2 regions of the Lysinibacillus parviboronicapiens genome follow, and region 1 is predicted to be linked to the other one. Evidence: a T-box and tRNA genes for the amino acid it is inferred to sense, from the RefSeq annotation. Region 1 holds a T-box; the other holds one or more tRNA genes.
The links. A T-box is a leader RNA that pairs with one kind of tRNA and senses whether it is charged. The one in region 1 lies ahead of leuS (leucine--tRNA ligase), so its partner is inferred to be a tRNA-Leu.

Region 1 (11,047 bases):
TTAATCGCGCCATTGGTGAAGCGTTGGGAAGATAAATTAAAAACTCAATTAGTATTTGGAGTTATTCTGATTGCGATATCATTTGGGATTATTGCATTTGCGAGCGACTTTAAAATGTTTGCCGCTGCAATGGTTGTTTTAACATTCGGCGAAATATTCTATACGCCTGCCTTACCGACTATTGCCAATCTGCTTGCCCCAAAAGGGCGTCAAGGCTTCTATCAGGGCATTATTAATAGCGCAGCGACTGGCGGTCGTATGATTGGTCCTTTATTCGGTGGCATAATGGTTGATCAGTTCGGTATGATTGTGCTTGTATCGATTTTAGTCGTTATTGTGTTAATGGCCATTATCCCATGCCTACTGTATGATCGTCCGTTAAAAAGAAATCATATAATTATAGATTAAATATGAGAATCAGATATTAAGTGTGTGAAAAGTGTGCTAAAGCAGATTTTTCATACGCTTTTTTTATTTTGTAGTTGAAATCAATTGGGTTAAGGATTACAATCATACATATTCAAATATTTGAATATATAAACATGATAAGCCTAGTCACAAAGTACAGTCAGAATGGGGGGAACTACGTGGAAGAAGGTTTACAACAATTTAAAGCTGATTTTTTTAAAGCTTTAGCACATCCATTACGCATAAGGATTCTTGAATTATTGGTTGATGGTAAGAAAAGTGTGAATGAAATTCAAAGCTGTCTTGAGAAAGAAGGTTCAGCCGTTTCCCAACAGCTGAGTGTCTTGCGGACGAAGAATATTGTATATGGGACGAAAGAGGGTAAAAAAGTTTACTATTCTTTGAGTGATCCGATGATTATAGAATTACTAGACGTTGCAAAGAAAATTTTTAACAATCATTTAGTCAATACCATTTCAAGATTAGAAGAAATGACTGTCAGTGAAAATACGATGACATGATATAAGAGATTATCTTTTATCTCCTTGGAAAGTATCCTGAATTCTAATGAAAGGTAATCTTGCTAACTTGATTCGATGAATTAATTCGAAGGGAAGATTTACTATGAAGTCACAGTTTACAGGGCGGCTTGAAGGATATTCTGTTGGTCTTTTTAAAAAAGATTTACTGTCAGGCATTATTGTCGGTATTGTTGCCATCCCATTAGCAATGTCCTTCGCGATTGCGTCAGGTGTTAAACCTGAGTATGGTATTTATACAGCATGTATCGCAGGGATACTTATCTCGGTATTTGGAGGTTCGAAATATCAAATAGGGGGACCTACAGGCGCATTTGTCCCAATTCTGTTAGGTATCGTGCTCACTTATGGTTATGAAAAATTATTGATTGCCGGTTTGATGGCTGGCATTATGTTATGTTTAATGGGGACTTTTAAGTTAGGCACGCTCATAAAATTTATCCCACGGCCTGTAACTATCGGATTCACAGCTGGTATTGCAGTAATTATTTTTACAGGTCAAATTGCTAATTTTCTAGGTCTAACAGGTATTAAACGACACGAGTATTTTATTGCGAATATAAAAGAACTTGTCATGCATGTAGGCACGACAAATTATTATAGTATTTTAATAGCCATCATTAGTCTTGTAATAATTCTTGCAACACCAAAAATATTGCCAAAAGTACCAGGAGCTCTAGCTGGAATTGTTATTTCTACACTTATCGCAACATTGTTCTTCTCAGGACAAGTAGCGACAATTGCAACAGCCTATGGTGAAATTCCTAATACCTTACCAAAATTTTCGATTCCTGAAATTACATTCGAGCGTATTCAATTATTAATAGGACCTGCATTTGTCATTGCTATGCTTGGAGGGATTGAATCCCTATTATCGGCAGTCGTAGCGGATGGTATGACAAATAGTAAACATAACAGCAATCGGGAGCTTGTTGGACAAGGGATTGCTAATATTGTAACGCCTTTATTTGGAGGGATTCCTGCAACGGGTGCCATTGCTCGTACCGCTACCAATATTAAGACGGGTGCAGCTTCGCCGGTGTCAGGCATTATTCATGGGGTATTTGTGTTAGTGACACTATTGTTATTAGCCCCTTATGCTTCTCATATTCCATTGGCAAGTATGGCGCCTGTTTTAATGGTCGTTGCTTGGAATATGAGTGAACAGCGGCATTTTGCACATATTGTAAAATTGAAATCGGGAGATTCACTTGTTCTGCTTATTACATTTTTACTTACGGTTTTCACGAGTTTAACATTGGCTGTTGAAGTTGGTCTTGTTTTAGCGGTTGTATTATTTGCGAAGCGCATGAGTGAGAAGCTTGTAGTCTCGAAGGTTTTACCAGATCATTCTAAAACGAGTGGCAAGGTGCAACCGAATGTGGTCAATCAAAAACATGATTGTCCGCAAGTTAGTATTTACACAATTGAAGGGCCATTATTTTTCGGTGCAGCACAAACTTTTGAGCAAACGATTTTAAATTCACTTCATTATCATCCAAAAATTTTAATTTTACGAATGAGTAAAGTGCCCTTCATGGATTCTACAGGTGAATCTTATTTTAGCAATATAGTGGAAAGTTTCACAAATCGAGGTGGCACAGTGTTAATCACAGGTGTGCAAGCGGAATTAAAAGAGGCACTTCGGCGAAATGGCTTATATGAGAAAATTGGTGAAGAAAACTTCTATCCGCACACAGGAGATGCTATCAATAAAGCTCTAAGTTATTTGGATGAAACGCAATGTGTAGGGTGCAAGCATTTTGCGTTCCGTGAATGCACAGAACTATCGAAACCAGGGAAACCGGGGTGCCTGGCACACGAAAAATTCTGACAATTTACTACAATTAAAAAAAGCTCCGTATGAGGAAGGAACTGACCCCAAAAGTATAGACAAATAAAAAAAGCATCTTCGATTGAATTCGGGTTTAGATACCTAAACTTCAATTAGGAGGTGTTTTTTCTATGGGAACAAGAGTGAGTTATCCATACGAAGTAAAAATGAAGGCTATTGAGATGCGATTGGCTGGTATACCAACGAAGCAGGTTTTAATTGAATTAAATATAAGGCATAAAACACAAGTGGAAACATGGATGCGTTGGTATAGAAACGGAGAAATACACCGATTTGAACAACCTGTAGGTAAACAATATACCTTTGGTAAAGGTCCTGAATATGAGAATGAACAAACAAAATTAGTAATGGAGAACCGTTATTTAAAGCAACAAATTGAGGTTTTAAAAAAGTACGCAGAGTTGGAGAGGAAGTGGTTGGAGAAGTAGCTGTACAGTTAGTAGAGACGCTAAAAGAAACGTTGTGCGTGAAGGATATATGTGCACATTTAGGAATTGCACGATCTACCTACTATCGTTGGAAACAGGCATCTGCGGATGCAAGGTCTCGTCAGGCGATTGAACGACATATTGGAGAACTCTGTCGTGCGCATAAATTCCGATATGGTTATCGGAAAATTACTGCACTCTTACGCCAAGAAATACGCGTGAATCATAAAGTCGTGCAACGTATCATGCAAAAATATGGTTGGCAGTGTCGAGTAAAAGTAAAAAAACGGAAACAAACTGGACAACCCTACTATATCGCAGATAATTTATTGAACCGTAATTTTGAGGCAACTGCACCTTTACAAAAGCTCGTTACCGATATTACTTACTTGCCATTTGGTCAGAAACAATTGTATCTTTCAAGTATTCAAGATTTATATAATGGCGAGATTATCGCCTACTCGATTGGTGATTGCCAAGATACTGATTTTGTGTTGAATACCTTATCCCAACTAGGTACTTTACCCGATGGGTGTACACTACACAGTGACCAAGGTTCGGTGTACACGTCTTATCGATATCAACAGGCCGTAAAAGGGAAAGGCATTATCATGAGCATGTCCCGTAAAGGTACGCCCGCTGACAATGCCCCAATTGAATCATTTCATTCTGCATTAAAGTCTGAAACATTTTACTTAGACAATTTAAGGCGTACTACGACGGCAATCGTAGAACAAACTGTCAAAGACTATGTAAAGTATTATAACTATATCCGAATACAAGCGAAACTAAACAACCAGTCGCCGGTACAATATCGACAACTGGTTGGGTAAATGCTTTTTTGATCTCTGTCTTATATACAGGGGTCAGTCCCGAAAATCTCATCCGGAGTTTTTTGTGTTCAGTGCATCAATTGCTCGTTTTGTTCTTCCTCACAATAATGGCAATAGGCGTGTGAGTTTTGGGGTAAAAAGGTTTTTAGTAAAGTTGTATCAAGAAAAGAGTGGTGCGAGGGAATATTGTACTTGTAGTGCTGATAGGAACTGTATGGATAGTGTTCCATTTTTTCAACTATCGGCGTGTTTGTTGAGATGGGGTTGCGGTGAATGTAGCGACTTACGGTGAGCATGCCTATGGGGGAGGGAACAAGCTCTGCGAAATATCGACGCTCGTAAAGCTGACCAGTATATTGATATTTCTGTTTGAAGTATTCACTGTAACGGCGGTTAATAATAGCCATAACTTTCCCTAACGGCACTTCAGGGGAACGTATAAGCAGATGATAGTGCTTAGACATAATGCAATAAGCGACGATACTAAATGTATATTTTTGATGGGCATATTGCAGGACACGAAAAAACGCTTGGTAATCAGCAGAGTTACTAAAAATAATTTGGCGATTATTACCACGCATCACGACATGATTGTAATGATATGGGGACCACTGACGCTTTTTTCTAGCCATAAGACTTTCCCTCCTAAGTAGTTTTCTTTAGCATAAAAATGATGACCAGTCTCGTCAAATACACACATGCCTTAAAAATAACTAATATTTTCATTTTGATGACAGAAAAACACTGATAATTTTGAAATCCCTATAAAAATAACCATGAAAAAATTTTTTTGCTAATTGTTTGAGAATTGTGTGGGTGCCAGGCACCAAAAAGGAAAGCACTTGTGCTTTTTTGAACTTTCCATTAGAATAAATGCAATACATGTAAAGACAGTGATGAGGAATAGTAGATTTGGCGTTCTTTTTAGAGAGCTAGCGGGTGGTGGAAGCTAGTAAGAAAGCAAATTGAACTCGCCTGCTGAGTCTGCTCGCGTGAAATCCACGTGTGCCGTTCCTTCCGCGTTAAGGAAGCTTGAGCCGAGTGTGATCACTAATTTGGGTGGTACCGCGGGAGATACGAATTCTCTCGTCCCTTTCTAACGAAGAAAGGGGCGAGTTTTTTTATTTTTTAAATATTTTGTCAATTCTAACAGTAAGTAGCACCCCACATATAAAAGGAGGAAATCACTTGAGTTTTATTCATCAACAAATCGAAAAAAAATGGCAGCAATATTGGGCTGACAACAAAACATTTAAAACAGAAAATGAAACGGACAAACCGAAATTTTATGCATTAGACATGTTCCCGTATCCATCTGGTGCAGGTCTTCATGTAGGACATCCAGAAGGTTATACAGCAACAGATATCCTTTCGCGCTTCAAGCGTATGCAAGGCTACAATGTGTTACATCCAATGGGCTGGGATGCATTTGGATTACCAGCAGAACAATATGCACTAGATACTGGAAATGACCCAGCTGAATTTACGGCAAAAAATATTGCTACATTCAAGCGTCAAATTCAAGAATTAGGTTTTAGCTATGACTGGGATCGAGAGATTAACACAACAGATCCAGAATACTACAAATGGACACAATGGATTTTCATTCAACTGTATAAAAAAGGTTTAGCATATATAGATGAAGTCGCTGTAAACTGGTGCCCAGCATTAGGAACAGTCCTTGCGAACGAAGAAGTCATTGATGGGAAATCAGAGCGTGGTGGTCACCCAGTAGAACGTCGTCCAATGAAGCAATGGATGCTAAAAATTACTGCTTATGCGGATCGTTTAATCGATGATTTAGAAGATGTAGACTGGCCAGAATCAATCAAAGATATGCAACGTAACTGGATTGGCCGTTCAGAAGGTGCAGAAGTAACATTTGACATTAAGGGTACGGACAAAAACTTTACTGTCTTTACAACACGCCCAGATACATTATTTGGTGCAACTTACGCAGTACTTGCACCAGAACATAAATTAGTGGCGCAAATTACAACTGCTGATCAAAAACAAGCAGTTGAAACGTATCTAGATAAAGTAAAATTAAAATCCGACTTAGAGCGAACAGATTTAGCGAAAGAAAAAACAGGTGTCTTCACAGGCGCTTATGCAGTAAACCCCGTAAATGGCGAGAAAATGCCAATTTGGATTGCTGATTATGTTCTTGCTACTTACGGTACAGGCGCAATTATGGCAGTTCCTGCACATGATGAGCGTGACTATGAATTTGCCAAAGAATTTGGTTTAGATATTAAAGCAGTGCTTGAAGGTGGAGACATCGAAAATGAAGCGTTCACTGGCGATGGTAAACATATTAACTCTGGTTTCTTAGATGGTCTTGAAAAAGTGGAAGCAATCGCTAAAGCGATCGAATGGTTAGAGCAAAAAGGTGTGGGTGAGAAGAAAATTTCTTATCGTCTACGTGACTGGCTATTCTCCCGTCAACGTTATTGGGGTGAGCCGATTCCAATGATTCATTGGGAAGATGGTACAACGACTCCAGTACCAGAATCAGAATTACCATTAATGCTACCGAAAACAGATAATATTCGTCCTTCTGGTACAGGTGAATCACCACTGGCTAATATTACAGATTGGGTCAATGTTGTAGATCCTGAAACAGGCAAGAAGGGACGTCGCGAAACGAATACAATGCCACAATGGGCAGGTTCAAGTTGGTACTTCCTGCGCTATATCGATCCGAACAATACGGAAGCAATTGCAGATCCAGAGTTACTAAAACGCTGGTTACCGGTTGATATATATATCGGTGGAGCGGAACATGCGGTACTGCATTTACTTTACGCACGCTTCTGGCATAAAGTTCTATACGATTTAGGCGTAGTACACACGAAAGAACCATTCCAAAAGCTATTCAACCAAGGGATGATTCTTGGAGAAGGTAACGAAAAAATGTCTAAATCAAAAGGCAATGTTGTGAACCCAGATGAAATCATTGCCTCTCATGGTGCAGATACATTGCGTCTCTATGAAATGTTCATGGGTCCTCTTGAGGCTTCTGTTGCATGGTCAACGAATGGCTTAGACGGTGCTCGTCGTTTCTTAGATCGCATTTGGCGTCTATTTGTCAATGAAGAAGAAGGTACGTTATCAGAGAAAATTCAAGTGTCAAAAGATAAGTCCCTTGAAAAATCATTCCACCAAACAGTGAAAAAAGTGACAGAAGACTATGAAGGTATTCGCTTTAATACGGCTATTTCACAAATGATGGTATTCATTAATGATTGCTATAAAGCTGATGTAGTGCCAACAGCTTACGCACAAGGCTTTGTGAAGATGCTTGCACCAATCGTGCCTCACGTTGCAGAAGAATTATGGCAATTGCTTGGACACGAAGGGTCAATTTCGTACGAAGAATGGCCAGCATATGATGAATCCAAATTAGTGGATGACGAAGTAGAAGTGGCTGTCCAAGTAGCAGGTAAAGTACGTGCGAAAATTATTGTCGCAAAAGATGCTTCCAAAGAAGATATTGAAAAGGTAGCATTAGCAGACGACAAAGTACAGGAATATATGGCGGGCAAAACTTTAGTAAAAGTAATTGTGATTCCAGGTAAGCTTGTGAACATCGTTGTAAAATAAATAATTTGTGGAGAACCGAGTAATATGCTTATGATAAGCACATTACTCGGTTCTTTTTTTATTGATGTAGTTTTAGGAAAGATTCATATGGGCATGAAGTTAAGAATAGGTAAAATATATTCCATCTTTTATTGTTATAGTAAAGAAATGTTTCTTTTTAATAAGGGAATTCACAGTTATCCCGCAGATCGTTTCAACTAGAGAATGTTAGCCGCTAGAAGGACCTAGTCATTAGTCATTACATCACTCAAATAGGAGAATGCTTATCGATATTTAGAAAAAGTGTCCAGTATTTGGGCACTTTTTTCTCTATACTGAAACCAAGTGAAGATTCCTGACGACTATAGAGAGAACGGGAAAAGGAGGTGTTTGTTTGAGTGAGCAATTGGCAGCCATTATGGATGAACACGGTGAATATTGTCTCCGAGTCGCTTATTTGTACGTAAAAGACTGGGCGATTGCAGAAGAAATTGTACAGGATGTGTTTCTCGCCTATTATCGTCAACAGCATTGCTTTGAACAAAGAGCTTCGCTAAAAACATATTTAGTGAAAATTACTGTACATAAAAGTCATGATCATTTACGCAGTTGGAAAAATAAACGATATCTGTTATTTGAAAAGATCCATATTAGGGCAAGTAAACGTACGCCAGAAACGGATTTAATTGAAGCTGATGAGCGAATAACTTTAAAAACAGCTCTGTTTGAGCTACCGATTGTTTATAGAGAAGTGCTAGTTCTTTATTATTACCAGGAACTAAAAGTGGGTGACATAGCAGATGTGCTTGCTTGTAGTGAAAATACAGTAAAAACAAGGTTACGCCGTGCAAGACACAGACTACAAGGAAAACTCGAACAAAGCGATTGGGAGGTGCTAGAAGATGACATCTTTTAAGGACAAATTAAATCGTGAACTTGGTGAAGATGCTCTTTTTTCACAGCAGTTAAAAGAGAGCATATTACAACAAACGAAGAAACCATCTAGAAAAAAGGTGCATTGGCAGTATTCTGTTGTGCTATTTGCAACGTTATCTATTTTAGTTCTCTCCATACTCGCTGGACCTTGGACAAAAACCGATGAACGACAGACAATTGCCCAACTAGACGAAGTGATGAAGGAACAGCCCTCAATTAAGAAATTTACAGTCACCAATAATAACGATCGATGGACGTTCGCGGCACAGAAGTATGCATGGAATGTCCTACAAGATAACTTTGAAGCTAAACGAGATAAACAGCTACTGCAAGAACTGTTAGATCATGCTCGTTTAGGGGTAGGGGAGATGAGCAGTCAAGGTAGTTACCAGGATATTTATATAGAATTCAAGGATGGTCAGATACTACAGCTAAAATTAAAAGCCTATGAAACGGGGCTTGGCTTTATCGATATGCAGACAAATATATTTTATGTTGTAGAGGGTGAAGCGGCCAAAAATATCCTAGCATTGATAGCAAATGATTTAGGTATCAAGCCAAAGGTGAAAGTACTAGTTATTTTCATGCTATCGCTTGCCACAGTAGAGTATGTAACGCGGAGAAAGTTAGGGAGTAAAAGGAAAGATCGTTATGCAAGTCAGATGCATAAAATAGTGGAACGAATTTTTTCTGTAGTGGTGTTTTTCGTAATCTATCTGCTGATGGTGTCGGAGTGGTTACTATATAAGCCAGTTATTTTAGTAATGCTAACCTTCACCATGATGATGAGTATATCCATTAATCATCTATTTGGCTATCGCTTAACAGAGCATCTGCTGTCTATAGTTGTTTGGCTTATCAGTATCTTAATTATTATAATGATAATAATTTAGCACTTGTACAGAAGTAGCTGTAAGTTAAATCATTACATCGCGTGCTCTTTCCATAATCGCTAAGACTGGTATGTATTTATTCTTTTAGTTCATCTAAAGTTCATTTTCTTCTTTTACAATTGCAAATGTAAAGAATATAGAGGAGTGAACAAGATGAAAAAATTTGCAGAGAAAAAACGTTGGTTGGCTATTTTATTTACATGGTTACTTGTGATGATTGTGTTGTCAGCTGTTGCACCAGGGGCAAAAGAAGTGACTTCACCTAGTAAAAATGCAGGCTTGCCAGACAATGCTTTATCCATTCAAGCCCAACAAATGGTAAAGAATTATTATCCTGCATCACAAGGTTTACCATTATTTGTTGTGTTGCATGATGAGCAGGGCTTTGACAATGCTACTATTAAGGAGTATATGACAAAGGTAGAAGCAGTGATGGCTACATCCAATTACGATTTAGCGGTCGTGCCATTATCACAAATGCCAGAGCAAGCATGGACATCATTTGTTGCTGAAGATAAAACAACATTCTTTATGCCAATTGTTTTCCCAGAAGGAAATGAAACGAAGGCAGTCAAAAAAGAATTAGATATCTTAAAAGAAAAAACTGCCGAAGCAATTCCTACTGTGGATGCATTCTTTACAGGGCCAACTGGTATTGTAGCAGATACGTATGAGATGTTCTCTAAAGCGGATGTTGTTCTTATTTTAGGAACGGTAGCTGTCATTTTGGTATTGCTCATTGTAATTTATCGTTCGCCATTACTTTCATTAATTCCATTAATCGGAGCAGGTATTACGTATGTGATTGTAGATAAAGTACTCGGATTGATGGGGAAAGCCGAGGTATTTCCGATTGATAGTCAGGCACTTTCAATCATGATGATTTTACTGTTTGCTGTAATTACTGATTATTCGTTACTGATTTTCGCTCGCTTCCGTGAAGAATTAGAAAAAGGCTTAACTACGAATGAAGCGATGAAAAATGCGGTGAAATTTGTAACAGAGCCGATAGTATTTAGTGGTGGTACAGTGATGCTGGGAATGCTGACACTATTCTTTGCAGTGTATGAATCCTATCGAAATTTTGCACCCGTATTTGCAGTTGCGGTGCTTATTATTTTAGTGGCTGGCTTAACGTTAATCCCTGCATTATTTGCTATAGCTGGAGACAAGGCCTTTTGGCCATTCAATCCCCGCAAACGTAAAGTAAATGTAGAAAAAGAGGGCTTTTGGCATCGGGTAGCACGTGTTGTTACTAATAAGCCGCTTCTCGCCATGGTACCCGTGCTAGTGATATTACTTATTTTTACCTATCAAGTGAAGCATATTACGTATACATTTAATTTACTCGATTCATTCCCAAGCGAAATGTCATCAGTACAGGGATTTAAGCAACTAGAAAAAGCTTTTTCTCCAGGGGAAATTGCGCCCACAACGGCAATTATTGACGCCAAAGCAGATTTAACAGAGGCACAAATTACAGATATTATGAGCGCTTTAGAAAAGCAAGAAGGTATTGAAAAAGTGACAGCGCAAGGTCATGTGATTGCCGAAAAGGATGCCAGCATTG
Region 2 (11,047 bases), 670 kb from region 1:
ACATCGAGGTGCCAAACCTCCCCGTCGATGTGGACTCTTGGGGGAGATAAGCCTGTTATCCCCGGGGTAGCTTTTATCCGTTGAGCGATGGCCCTTCCATGCGGAACCACCGGATCACTAAGCCCGTCTTTCGACCCTGCTCGACTTGTAGGTCTCGCAGTCAAGCTCCCTTGTGCCTTTACACTCTACGAATGATTTCCAACCATTCTGAGGGAACCTTTGGGCGCCTCCGTTACCTTTTAGGAGGCGACCGCCCCAGTCAAACTGTCCGCCTGACACTGTCTCCTGCCCCGCTAAGGGGCATGGGTTAGAATTTCAATACAACCAGGGTAGTATCCCACCGACGCCTCCTTCGAAGCTGGCGCTCCGAGATCTCTGGCTCCTACCTATCCTGTACAAGTTGTACCAAAATTCAATATCAGGCTACAGTAAAGCTCCACGGGGTCTTTCCGTCCTGTCGCGGGTAACCTGCATCTTCACAGGTACTATAATTTCACCGAGTCTCTCGTTGAGACAGTGCCCAGATCGTTACGCCTTTCGTGCGGGTCGGAACTTACCCGACAAGGAATTTCGCTACCTTAGGACCGTTATAGTTACGGCCGCCGTTTACTGGGGCTTCAATTCGCAGCTTCGCTTGCGCTAACCACTCCTCTTAACCTTCCAGCACCGGGCAGGCGTCAGCCCCTATACGTCACCTTACGGTTTTGCAGAGACCTGTGTTTTTGCTAAACAGTCGCCTGGGCCTATTCACTGCGGCTCTCATGCGCTTGCACGCTCAAGAGCACCCCTTCTCCCGAAGTTACGGGGTCATTTTGCCGAGTTCCTTAACGAGAGTTCTCTCGCACACCTTAGGATTCTCTCCTCGACTACCTGTGTCGGTTTGCGGTACGGGCACCTCTCACCTCGATAGAGGCTTTTCTTGGCAGTGTGAAATCAGGAACTTCGTCCTTAAAGGACTCGCCATCACAGCTCAACGTTACAGTGTGCGGATTTGCCTACACACACGCCTTACTGCTTGGACGCGCACAACCAACGGCGCGCTTACCCTATCCTACTGCGTCCCCCCATTTCTCAAACGGTGAGGAGGTGGTACAGGAATATCAACCTGTTGTCCATCGCCTACGCCTATCGGCCTCGGCTTAGGTCCCGACTAACCCTGAGCGGACGAGCCTTCCTCAGGAAACCTTAGTCATACGGTGGACGGGATTCTCACCCGTCTTTCGCTACTCATACCGGCATTCTCACTTCTAAGCGCTCCACCAGTCCTTCCGGTCTGACTTCAACGCACTTAGAACGCTCTCCTACCACTGACATCGTAGATGTCAATCCACAGCTTCGGTGAATCGTTTAGCCCCGATACATTTTCGGCGCAGCGTCACTCGACCAGTGAGCTATTACGCACTCTTTAAATGATGGCTGCTTCTAAGCCAACATCCTGGTTGTCTATGCAACGCCACATCCTTTTCCACTTAACGATTACTTTGGGACCTTAGCTGGTGGTCTGGGCTGTTTCCCTTTTGACTACGGATCTTATCACTCGCAGTCTGACTCCCGTGTATAAATATCTGGCATTCGGAGTTTGTCTGAATTCGGTAAACCGGGATGGCCCCCTAGTCCAAACAGTGCTCTACCTCCAGTATTCTCATCACGAGGCTAGCCCTAAAGCTATTTCGGAGAGAACCAGCTATCTCCAGGTTCGATTGGAATTTCTCCGCTACCCACACCTCATCCCCGCACTTTTCAACGTGCGTGGGTTCGGGCCTCCAGTAAGTGTTACCTTACCTTCACCCTGGACATGGGTAGATCACCTGGTTTCGGGTCTACGACCACGTACTAATTCGCCCTATTCAGACTCGCTTTCGCTGCGGCTCCGTCTTCTAAAACTTAACCTCGCACGTAATCGTAACTCGCCGGTTCATTCTACAAAAGGCACGCTATCACCCATTAACGGGCTCTAACTACTTGTAGGCACACGGTTTCAGGATCTCTTTCACTCCCCTTCCGGGGTGCTTTTCACCTTTCCCTCACGGTACTGGTTCACTATCGGTCACTAGGTAGTATTTAGCCTTGGGAGATGGTCCTCCCAGATTCCGACGGAATTTCACGTGTTCCGCCGTACTCAGGATCCACTCAGGAGGGAATGAACTTTCGACTACAGGGCTTTTACCTGCTCTGGCGGACCTTTCCAAGTCGCTTCATCTAACTCATTCTTTTGTAACTCCGTATTGAGTGTCCTACAACCCCAAGAGGCAAGCCTCTTGGTTTGGGCTCTTCCCGTTTCGCTCGCCGCTACTCAGGGAATCGATTTTTCTTTCTCTTCCTCCAGGTACTTAGATGTTTCAGTTCCCTGGGTCTGCCTTCAAGACGCTATGTATTCACGTCAAGATACTACGCGATTAAACGTAGTGGGTTCCCCCATTCGGAAATCTCCGGATCAAAGCTCACTTACAGCTCCCCGAAGCATATCGGTGTTAGTGCCGTCCTTCTTCGGCTCCTAGTGCCAAGGCATTCGCCGTGCGCCCTTAATAACTTAACCTACGTCGGCTTCCAATACACTGCGTATTTCGTTGTCAGCTTCACTCGTTCAGTCAGTCACGTACTAAGGTACGCTCCTTTCCTCTCTCGCTTGCTTCCTAGAACTACTTGTGTCTTGAAACCCTACATTATCTGTTATTAAGCCTAAAAAACTTAAAAAATAAATGTGTTTGTTACTATTTCAATGTCGTTTTATCCAGTTTTCAAAGAACAAGTTTTGAAGTTATTCATTCAGAAGAATGAACCTTCAAAACTGAACGCAAAACGTAATCTTACAAACCCAAGGTTTGTATTCCGAAAATATCCTTAGAAAGGAGGTGATCCAGCCGCACCTTCCGATACGGCTACCTTGTTACGACTTCACCCCAATCATCTATCCCACCTTCGGCGGCTGGCTCCAAAAGGTTACCTCACCGACTTCGGGTGTTACAAACTCTCGTGGTGTGACGGGCGGTGTGTACAAGGCCCGGGAACGTATTCACCGCGGCATGCTGATCCGCGATTACTAGCGATTCCGGCTTCATGTAGGCGAGTTGCAGCCTACAATCCGAACTGAGAACGACTTTATCGGATTAGCTCCCTCTCGCGAGTTGGCAACCGTTTGTATCGTCCATTGTAGCACGTGTGTAGCCCAGGTCATAAGGGGCATGATGATTTGACGTCATCCCCACCTTCCTCCGGTTTGTCACCGGCAGTCACCTTAGAGTGCCCAACTAAATGATGGCAACTAAGATCAAGGGTTGCGCTCGTTGCGGGACTTAACCCAACATCTCACGACACGAGCTGACGACAACCATGCACCACCTGTCACCGTTGTCCCCGAAGGGAAAACTGTATCTCTACAGTGGTCAATGGGATGTCAAGACCTGGTAAGGTTCTTCGCGTTGCTTCGAATTAAACCACATGCTCCACCGCTTGTGCGGGCCCCCGTCAATTCCTTTGAGTTTCAGTCTTGCGACCGTACTCCCCAGGCGGAGTGCTTAATGCGTTAGCTGCAGCACTAAGGGGCGGAAACCCCCTAACACTTAGCACTCATCGTTTACGGCGTGGACTACCAGGGTATCTAATCCTGTTTGCTCCCCACGCTTTCGCGCCTCAGTGTCAGTTACAGACCAGATAGTCGCCTTCGCCACTGGTGTTCCTCCAAATCTCTACGCATTTCACCGCTACACTTGGAATTCCACTATCCTCTTCTGCACTCAAGTCTCCCAGTTTCCAATGACCCTCCACGGTTGAGCCGTGGGCTTTCACATCAGACTTAAGAAACCACCTGCGCGCGCTTTACGCCCAATAATTCCGGACAACGCTTGCCACCTACGTATTACCGCGGCTGCTGGCACGTAGTTAGCCGTGGCTTTCTAATAAGGTACCGTCAAGGTACAGCCAGTTACTACTGTACTTGTTCTTCCCTTACAACAGAGTTTTACGAACCGAAATCCTTCTTCACTCACGCGGCGTTGCTCCATCAGGCTTTCGCCCATTGTGGAAGATTCCCTACTGCTGCCTCCCGTAGGAGTCTGGGCCGTGTCTCAGTCCCAGTGTGGCCGATCACCCTCTCAGGTCGGCTACGCATCGTTGCCTTGGTGAGCCGTTACCTCACCAACTAGCTAATGCGCCGCGGGCCCATCCTATAGCGACAGCCGAAACCGTCTTTTAGTCTTTCACCATGAAGTAAAAGAGATTATTTGGTATTAGCCCCGGTTTCCCGGAGTTATCCCAAACTATAAGGTAGGTTGCCCACGTGTTACTCACCCGTCCGCCGCTAAATCAGAGGAAGCAAGCTTCCTCATCATTCGCTCGACTTGCATGTATTAGGCACGCCGCCAGCGTTCGTCCTGAGCCAGGATCAAACTCTCCATAAAAGAAATTTGATTAGCTCAAATTGTTTTGCTGGCATCAATTTTGATGTCCAAATTTTGTTTTATTCACTAACCGAAGTTAGTTACTAAAAACGTTATTGATTACGTTTTGCATGTTCAGTTTTCAAGGTTCATATCATTCATATCGCCATCTCCAAGAGACAACTTCTATATCATAACTCTTGTGAAATCAAATGTCAATATGTTTTTTAAAAGTATTTTTGGAGCGGGTGATGAGAATCGAACTCACGACATCAGCTTGGAAGGCTGAGGTTTTACCATTAAACTACACCCGCGTTATATAGGTGATTCTTTTTTTATGGCGCGCCCGGCAGGAGTCGAACCCACAACCTTCTGATCCGTAGTCAGACGCTCTATCCAATTGAGCTACGGGCGCATATATTAGTTAGATGACTTGGTGCGGCCGAGAGGACTTGAACCTCCACGGGGTTGCCCCCACTAGGCCCTCAACCTAGCGCGTCTGCCATTCCGCCACGACCGCATTCAATTAGTAACTTTCTTATTATACTGCGATATTTTGAAATGTCAAGTCTTTTCCTTAGAAATGATGAGCCATGAAGGACTCGAACCTTCGACCCTCTGATTAAAAGTCAGATGCTCTACCAACTGAGCTAATGGCTCAAATATAAGAAATAAATGGCTGGGGTACTAGGATTCGAACCTAGGCATGACGGAATCAAAATCCGTTGCCTTACCGCTTGGCTATACCCCAATAAATGGCGGTCCCGACCGGGATCGAACCGGCGATCTCCTGCGTGACAGGCAGGCATGTTAACCGCTACACCACGGGACCAATGTTATTACTATTTTTTTAAAAAATGACCCCTACGGGATTCGAACCCGTGTTACCGCCGTGAAAGGGCGGTGTCTTAACCGCTTGACCAAGGGGCCATGGCTCCGAAGGCAGGACTCGAACCTGCGACAACCTGATTAACAGTCAGGTGCTACTACCAACTGAGCTACTTCGGAATAATTTATTGTTAAGTCGTCATTGTTATCTTGTCGACTTTTACTATTATAGGGATATCTTAAGAAAACGTCAACCTTTTTCTTAAAGTTTTTTTATTGCATTAATTTTAAAGGTCCTGAGCACTTGCCACAGCAGTACTTCTTCACATTTAATCTAATCTTTCTAAGATATAGCTGCTGGCATTTTACACATCTATATGTATGAAGAGGTCGCTCTTTCTTCCCCGTAGATGTAGACGTTTGCAAAGTAGAACAAAAGCGAGGTGCATCCACTTTTTTTAATAAATCTCGGAAATCTTTGTCACGATGCTGATAGCCTTTCCCTTCTAAATGCAAATGATAGTGGCATAGTTCATGACGAACTATTCCTTCTACTTCCCTCACTCCATATATTTCAAACGCCTTAGGGTTTATTTCAATATGGTGTGATTGTAATAGATAGCGGCCACCTGTGGAACGTAACCTCGCGTTGAAGTAAGCTTGATGCAGAAATGGTTTATGAAAGTTTTCTAATGAAATTCGATTAACAAGTTGTTGCAGTTCCTCGTTGGTCATAACATTCACCTCTAACAACAAGAATACCACACTGCGTAGTATAGACAGTGTGGCTAAAAATTATTACTTTTCAATCATTTGATCTCTTGGTGGTAGCATTGTTAATGAAATGCGCCCTTTATTTACTTCTATTTGCTCTACCCATACCGTAACAATATCACCTAATGCTACGACTTCTAATGGATGCTTAATACGTTTCTTCTGCAACTTAGAAATATGAACAAGACCATCCTGTTTTACACCAATATCAACAAACGCGCCAAAATCAACTACGTTTCTAACTGTCCCTTGTAACTCCATACCTACTTTTAAATCTTCCATTTTCAATACATCTGTTTTGAGTAATGGCTGAGGAAAGGCATCACGTGGATCACGACTTGGCTTCATTAAAGTATCCATTATATCTTGAATTGTAACAACACCAATTCCTAGATCTTCACTTAAAACTTGCACATCTAGGGTTGCAATTGCTTCTTCTGCTTTCTGAGAGCCTATTTCTTTTTTAGTTATATGTGCCGCTTCTAAAATTTGCTCTGCTAAACTGTAGCTTTCTGGATGGATACCAGTCCCGTCAAAAGGGTTTTTCGCTTCTGGTACACGTAAGAAACCTATTGCTTGCTCGTATGTTTTTGCGCCGAGTCGTGGAATTTTTTTCAACTGTGTTCGTGTAGTAAATTGTCCATTCTCTTCACGCACTTTAACAATATTCTCTGCAACTGTTTTCGACAGACCAGAGACATATTGAAGTAGCGATGCCGAAGCTGTATTAACATCTACTCCAACCTGATTTACTGCAGTTTCTACTATAAACGTTAACGACTCTGTTAGTTTCTTTTGCGAAACATCATGTTGGTACTGACCAACACCGACTGCTTTCGGTTCAATTTTCACTAATTCCGATAAAGGATCTTGCAGACGACGCGCAATCGATACAGCACTTCGTTGCTCTACTTGTAAATCAGGAAACTCAGCCCGTGCTACATCAGATGCAGAATAAACTGAAGCACCGGCTTCATTGACAATGACATATGCCACATCATTATTAACTTCATTCAATACATCTGCAATGAATTGCTCCGTTTCTCGAGAAGCTGTACCGTTACCAATAGCAATAATACTAATTGGGTATTTTGCTAAAATCGACTTCACGACTGATGTTGATTTTGCTACATCTGGTTTCGGCGGATGAGGGTAAATGGCCGTCACTTCAAGCATTTTACCTGTTTCATCCACAACAGCTAATTTACAGCCTGTTCGGTAAGCAGGGTCTACCCCTAAAACATACTTACCCTTCATCGGTGGTTGTAATAATAGATTACGAAGATTTTCAGAGAATATATGAATGGCTTGAGTTTCCGCCTTTTCTGTTAACTCGTTTCGTAATTCACGTTCAATAGATGGTTGGATTAGTCGCTTATAAGAGTCTTCAATGGCTAATTTCACTTCAGAAATTGCAGGTGAAGAGCCTGTCGCTGGAATCCACTCCTTCCACATAATCATGAGCACTCGATCTATCGGAACATGAATCGCAACTTTTAAAATCTCTTCTTTCTCCCCACGGTTCACAGCTAGTATACGATGTGGGACTATACGGTTGACAGGCTCTTCATACTCATAATACATTTCGAAAACATTTTTCTCGTCTGCTTCCGCATTCTTCACGCTTGTTGCCAGTACGCCCTCTTTCCAAGAAAACATACGGATTTTTTCTCGGATACCCGCGTCATCAGCAAAGCGCTCTGCCAGAATATCACGTGCACCTGTTAATGCTTCTTCAGCTGTTGGCACATTTTCTTCATCTACAAAGTCTTTTGCTAATAGCATTACATCTTCATTTCGAAACTCTAATAAAAGATTTGCTAACGGCTCTAGACCTTTTTCCTTAGCAATTGTCGCTTTCGTACGTCGCTTTTGCTTATAAGGACGATATAGATCTTCTACACGTTGTAAAACAGTCGAAGTTTGAATTGCCTTTTCTAATTCAGGTGTAAGCTTGTCCTGCTCCTGAATTAAACGCATAACTTCTTCTTTGCGTTGCTCAAGCTGCTGTATGTAGTGATAGCGATCCTCTACAGATTTAATTTGTACCTCATCAAGTGAACCAGTAGCTTCTTTTCGATAACGCGCGATGAACGGAACGGTATTTCCTTCATCCAATAATTTAATTACCGCCTCTGCTTGGCCTGGTTTAACAGCTACATCTTTTGCAATGAGCTGTAACATTTGCTTGTGTTCCACATCATCACTACCTTTTTCTTTTCATTTTACCATTACATACTAATATAAATGCAAAAAATAGCCTACTCCTAAGTAGAGTAGACAGCTTCTTTTAAATAATATAAGGCGCTTATTATTATAGGATAGAGGAACCCCATAGTAATAAACGCCTCTTTCTGATTTTTAGAGCGACACACTACCACTAGACAGGATGACCTCCTGCAATTTTTTAATGGCTTTCCGCTGTATCCTTGATACATGCATTTGAGAAATCCCCAATCGTTCTCCAGCTTCTTTTTGACTAAGTTGGTCTAAATAGGTAAGCTGTATAATTTGTTTTTCTCGTTCATTTAAAATTTCCATTGCATCGGATACAATCATTCTTCTATTGGTCATTTCATAACCAACATCTTCTTTACCCATAATATCGAATAACGTTACAGTACTTCCATCAGAATCAGATTCGATGGAATGGTCCATAGAAAGTGCCTGGTAACTGCGACTCATCTCCATCGCCTCTAAAACTTCCTCTTCTTGCACTTCTAATCGATCTGCGATTTCTTTAATAGAAGGTGATCTTTGTAATTCAATTGTCAGCGCTTCTACAGTTGATTTAATGCGGGGTCCTAATTCTTTAATTCGTCTTGGCACGTGAACATCCCATGTTTTATCACGTAAAAAGCGCTTAATTTCCCCTACAATGGTCGGAACAGCAAATGCCTCAAAGCTTCGGCCAAAATCTGGATCAAAACGTCTAATAGCACCTAATAAACCAAGCATCCCTACTTGGACGATATCATCATAATAAGATTTACCATGTGAATATTTACGAGCAATAGACTCTACCAAATACCGGTAATGAATGACTAAATTTGTTTGTGCTTCATCATCCTCAGTTGATTGGTACAGTGCAATCCACCTTAATACATCTTCCTTTGACGAAGATTTATGTAGTGATTCTTTCGACATTTTTTTCCACCTGCTCTCTAGCGACATACTTTGTCATGAAAACAGTTACGCCACCATCGTTATTAATCATCACCTCATCCATCAAAGTTTCCATTAAGTAAAGTCCTAAACCGCCTTCTCTTAGTCCCGCAATACTTTCCCCAGGAAGATAGGGTCCAATTTTCGACTTTACTTCCTCAAAATTGAAACTATTGCCGTAATCTGCAATCATTATTTCTATCTTATTTTCATATAAGGCACATCCAATTACGATTTCGCCTTCTTCAACTTCTTTATAAGCATGGTGAACAACATTCGTAACTGCTTCACTTGCTGCGATTTTTAAATCCTCAATATCATCATAATTAAATCCTATACGACTAGCTAATCCAGAAACAGTTAAACGAATCACACTGACAAATTGCGGCTTTGCAGGAACCCTTATTTCAATATAATCAAATTCCTTCATCAGCTAAATTCCACCTTTTTATCAGTTTCAATATCCATTAATTCACTTAATCCTGTTATTTCAAATAACCTTTGTAATCTATTTGATAAGCCGACTAGTTTAACTTTACCGCCCTCACGCGTGGCTCTTTTATAAAAAGCTACGAAAATGCCTAGCCCTGTACTATCCATATAATTTACTTTTGATAAATCCAGTTCGATTTCTAATCCCTTAGTAATCTTCACAGCCTCTAGTTCTTCACGTAGGCCTGAAGCTGTAAATGTATCGATTTCACCTTCAACAAATCCACATAATTTTGCACCGTCTTCTTTAAAATGGATCAACACGTCCATACAGCCCACCTCCACCTTATTTGTTAGACTCTTCTTCTAATTCCCTTACTATAAAATTCTAAACATATTTTTTACTTTTTTTTTATAATTACCACTGAAAAGTCATCTGATAGTTTAAAATCTTGAATTCTCTCTATTTCTTTATGAAGAAGATTACATAGTTGTTGTGCAGATTGGTGTTTATGCTCCGCAATCAATGACGTAATCATTTCACGTGAATTTACGTCATCATGCGCTCTAAATTCTGTAACACCATCTGTCATGATTATCACTATATCTTGTTCCTTTAAGGAAATTTTATTATATGAATACTTAATTTCAGGTAATACACCAAGTAGTAAACCTTTCGCCTCTAAAGAATAAAAGGTGTTTTCGTTGGCACGATAATGCAGCGCTGGTTCATGGCCTGCAGATGCGTAGGAAAAAATGTTATTTTGAATATCCAAGCAACCGTAAAACATAGAAACGAACATACTATCGTCCACACCTTTTTCAATGACGCGATTGATGACCTCTAATACATAGGAAGGATCTTTATAAGCATATTCTAACGTTTCAAGTCCAAATTTGACCATAGACATACACAGTGCGGCAGGAACGCCTTTGCCCACAACATCAGTCACAGCCACACTGAGGTAATCCTCTTGATCTTGTAAAAAATGTACATAGTCGCCGTTCATCTTACGAATCGGAATCGAAATCATACCAATATCAACGCTCGACAATTGTGGTATGACAGTTTTAAGTAATGTTTTTTGAATATTGGTTGCGATATTCATTTCTATTTCAAATTCAGCCTGCTTTTGCAATAAACTTTGGTGTTCTCTATGTGCCATCCCATAGTGCACCATTACTTCAATGAGAAAATCATATGCAGACTGCACTTCTTTTATTCTATCTGGAAAAATCTGCGCTATTGCGTTTTTATGAATGCTTACAACATCCTCTGGTGATACATTTTTTTGGATTAATTGACGGGTGAAATTTTGACCAATATATAAATTTTTTTCAGTTTTATCGATCATATAATCCGATAAAATTTTTTTATATTGCTTCTCTAATTCTTTCAAATTATCCACCTCCTAACACAGCCGTTTTTCTGTTCGGATAATCGTACCTTCTCCTACTATAGATTGTATGTC

Region 2: it has a tRNA-Leu gene. The T-box ahead of leuS (leucine--tRNA ligase) is inferred to sense a tRNA for this amino acid. The anticodon was not compared.

Annotation. Positions count from the first base shown of each region.
Region 1 is NZ_CP073713.1:3,703,409-3,714,455, reverse strand. It holds gene C9J31_RS17890 (MDR family MFS transporter) at 1-408, shown strand, start outside; gene C9J31_RS17885 (ArsR/SmtB family transcription factor) at 543-929, shown strand; gene C9J31_RS17880 (SulP family inorganic anion transporter) at 1,033-2,781, shown strand; one part of gene C9J31_RS17875 (IS3 family transposase) at 2,913-3,186, shown strand; one part of gene C9J31_RS17875 (IS3 family transposase) at 3,186-4,063, shown strand; gene C9J31_RS17870 (transposase) at 4,132-4,695, opposite strand; T-box leader at 4,948-5,160, shown strand; gene leuS (leucine--tRNA ligase) at 5,252-7,669, shown strand; gene C9J31_RS17860 (sigma-70 family RNA polymerase sigma factor) at 8,043-8,564, shown strand; gene C9J31_RS17855 (hypothetical protein) at 8,551-9,477, shown strand; gene C9J31_RS17850 (MMPL family transporter) at 9,631-11,047, shown strand, end outside.
Region 2 is NZ_CP073713.1:4,368,917-4,379,963, forward strand. It holds rRNA gene C9J31_RS21095 (23S ribosomal RNA) at 1-2,536, opposite strand, end outside; rRNA gene C9J31_RS21100 (16S ribosomal RNA) at 2,846-4,397, opposite strand; tRNA gene C9J31_RS21105 (tRNA-Gly) at 4,617-4,690, opposite strand; tRNA gene C9J31_RS21110 (tRNA-Arg) at 4,715-4,791, opposite strand; tRNA gene C9J31_RS21115 (tRNA-Leu) at 4,811-4,896, opposite strand; tRNA gene C9J31_RS21120 (tRNA-Lys) at 4,964-5,036, opposite strand; tRNA gene C9J31_RS21125 (tRNA-Gln) at 5,053-5,127, opposite strand; tRNA gene C9J31_RS21130 (tRNA-Asp) at 5,133-5,208, opposite strand; tRNA gene C9J31_RS21135 (tRNA-Glu) at 5,235-5,306, opposite strand; tRNA gene C9J31_RS21140 (tRNA-Asn) at 5,308-5,384, opposite strand; gene C9J31_RS21145 (SprT family protein) at 5,478-5,939, opposite strand; gene C9J31_RS21150 (Tex family protein) at 6,003-8,177, opposite strand; gene sigB (RNA polymerase sigma factor SigB) at 8,340-9,125, opposite strand; gene rsbW (anti-sigma B factor RsbW) at 9,103-9,573, opposite strand; gene C9J31_RS21165 (STAS domain-containing protein) at 9,573-9,905, opposite strand; gene C9J31_RS21170 (PP2C family protein-serine/threonine phosphatase) at 9,977-10,975, opposite strand; gene C9J31_RS21175 (anti-sigma regulatory factor) at 10,988-11,047, opposite strand, start outside.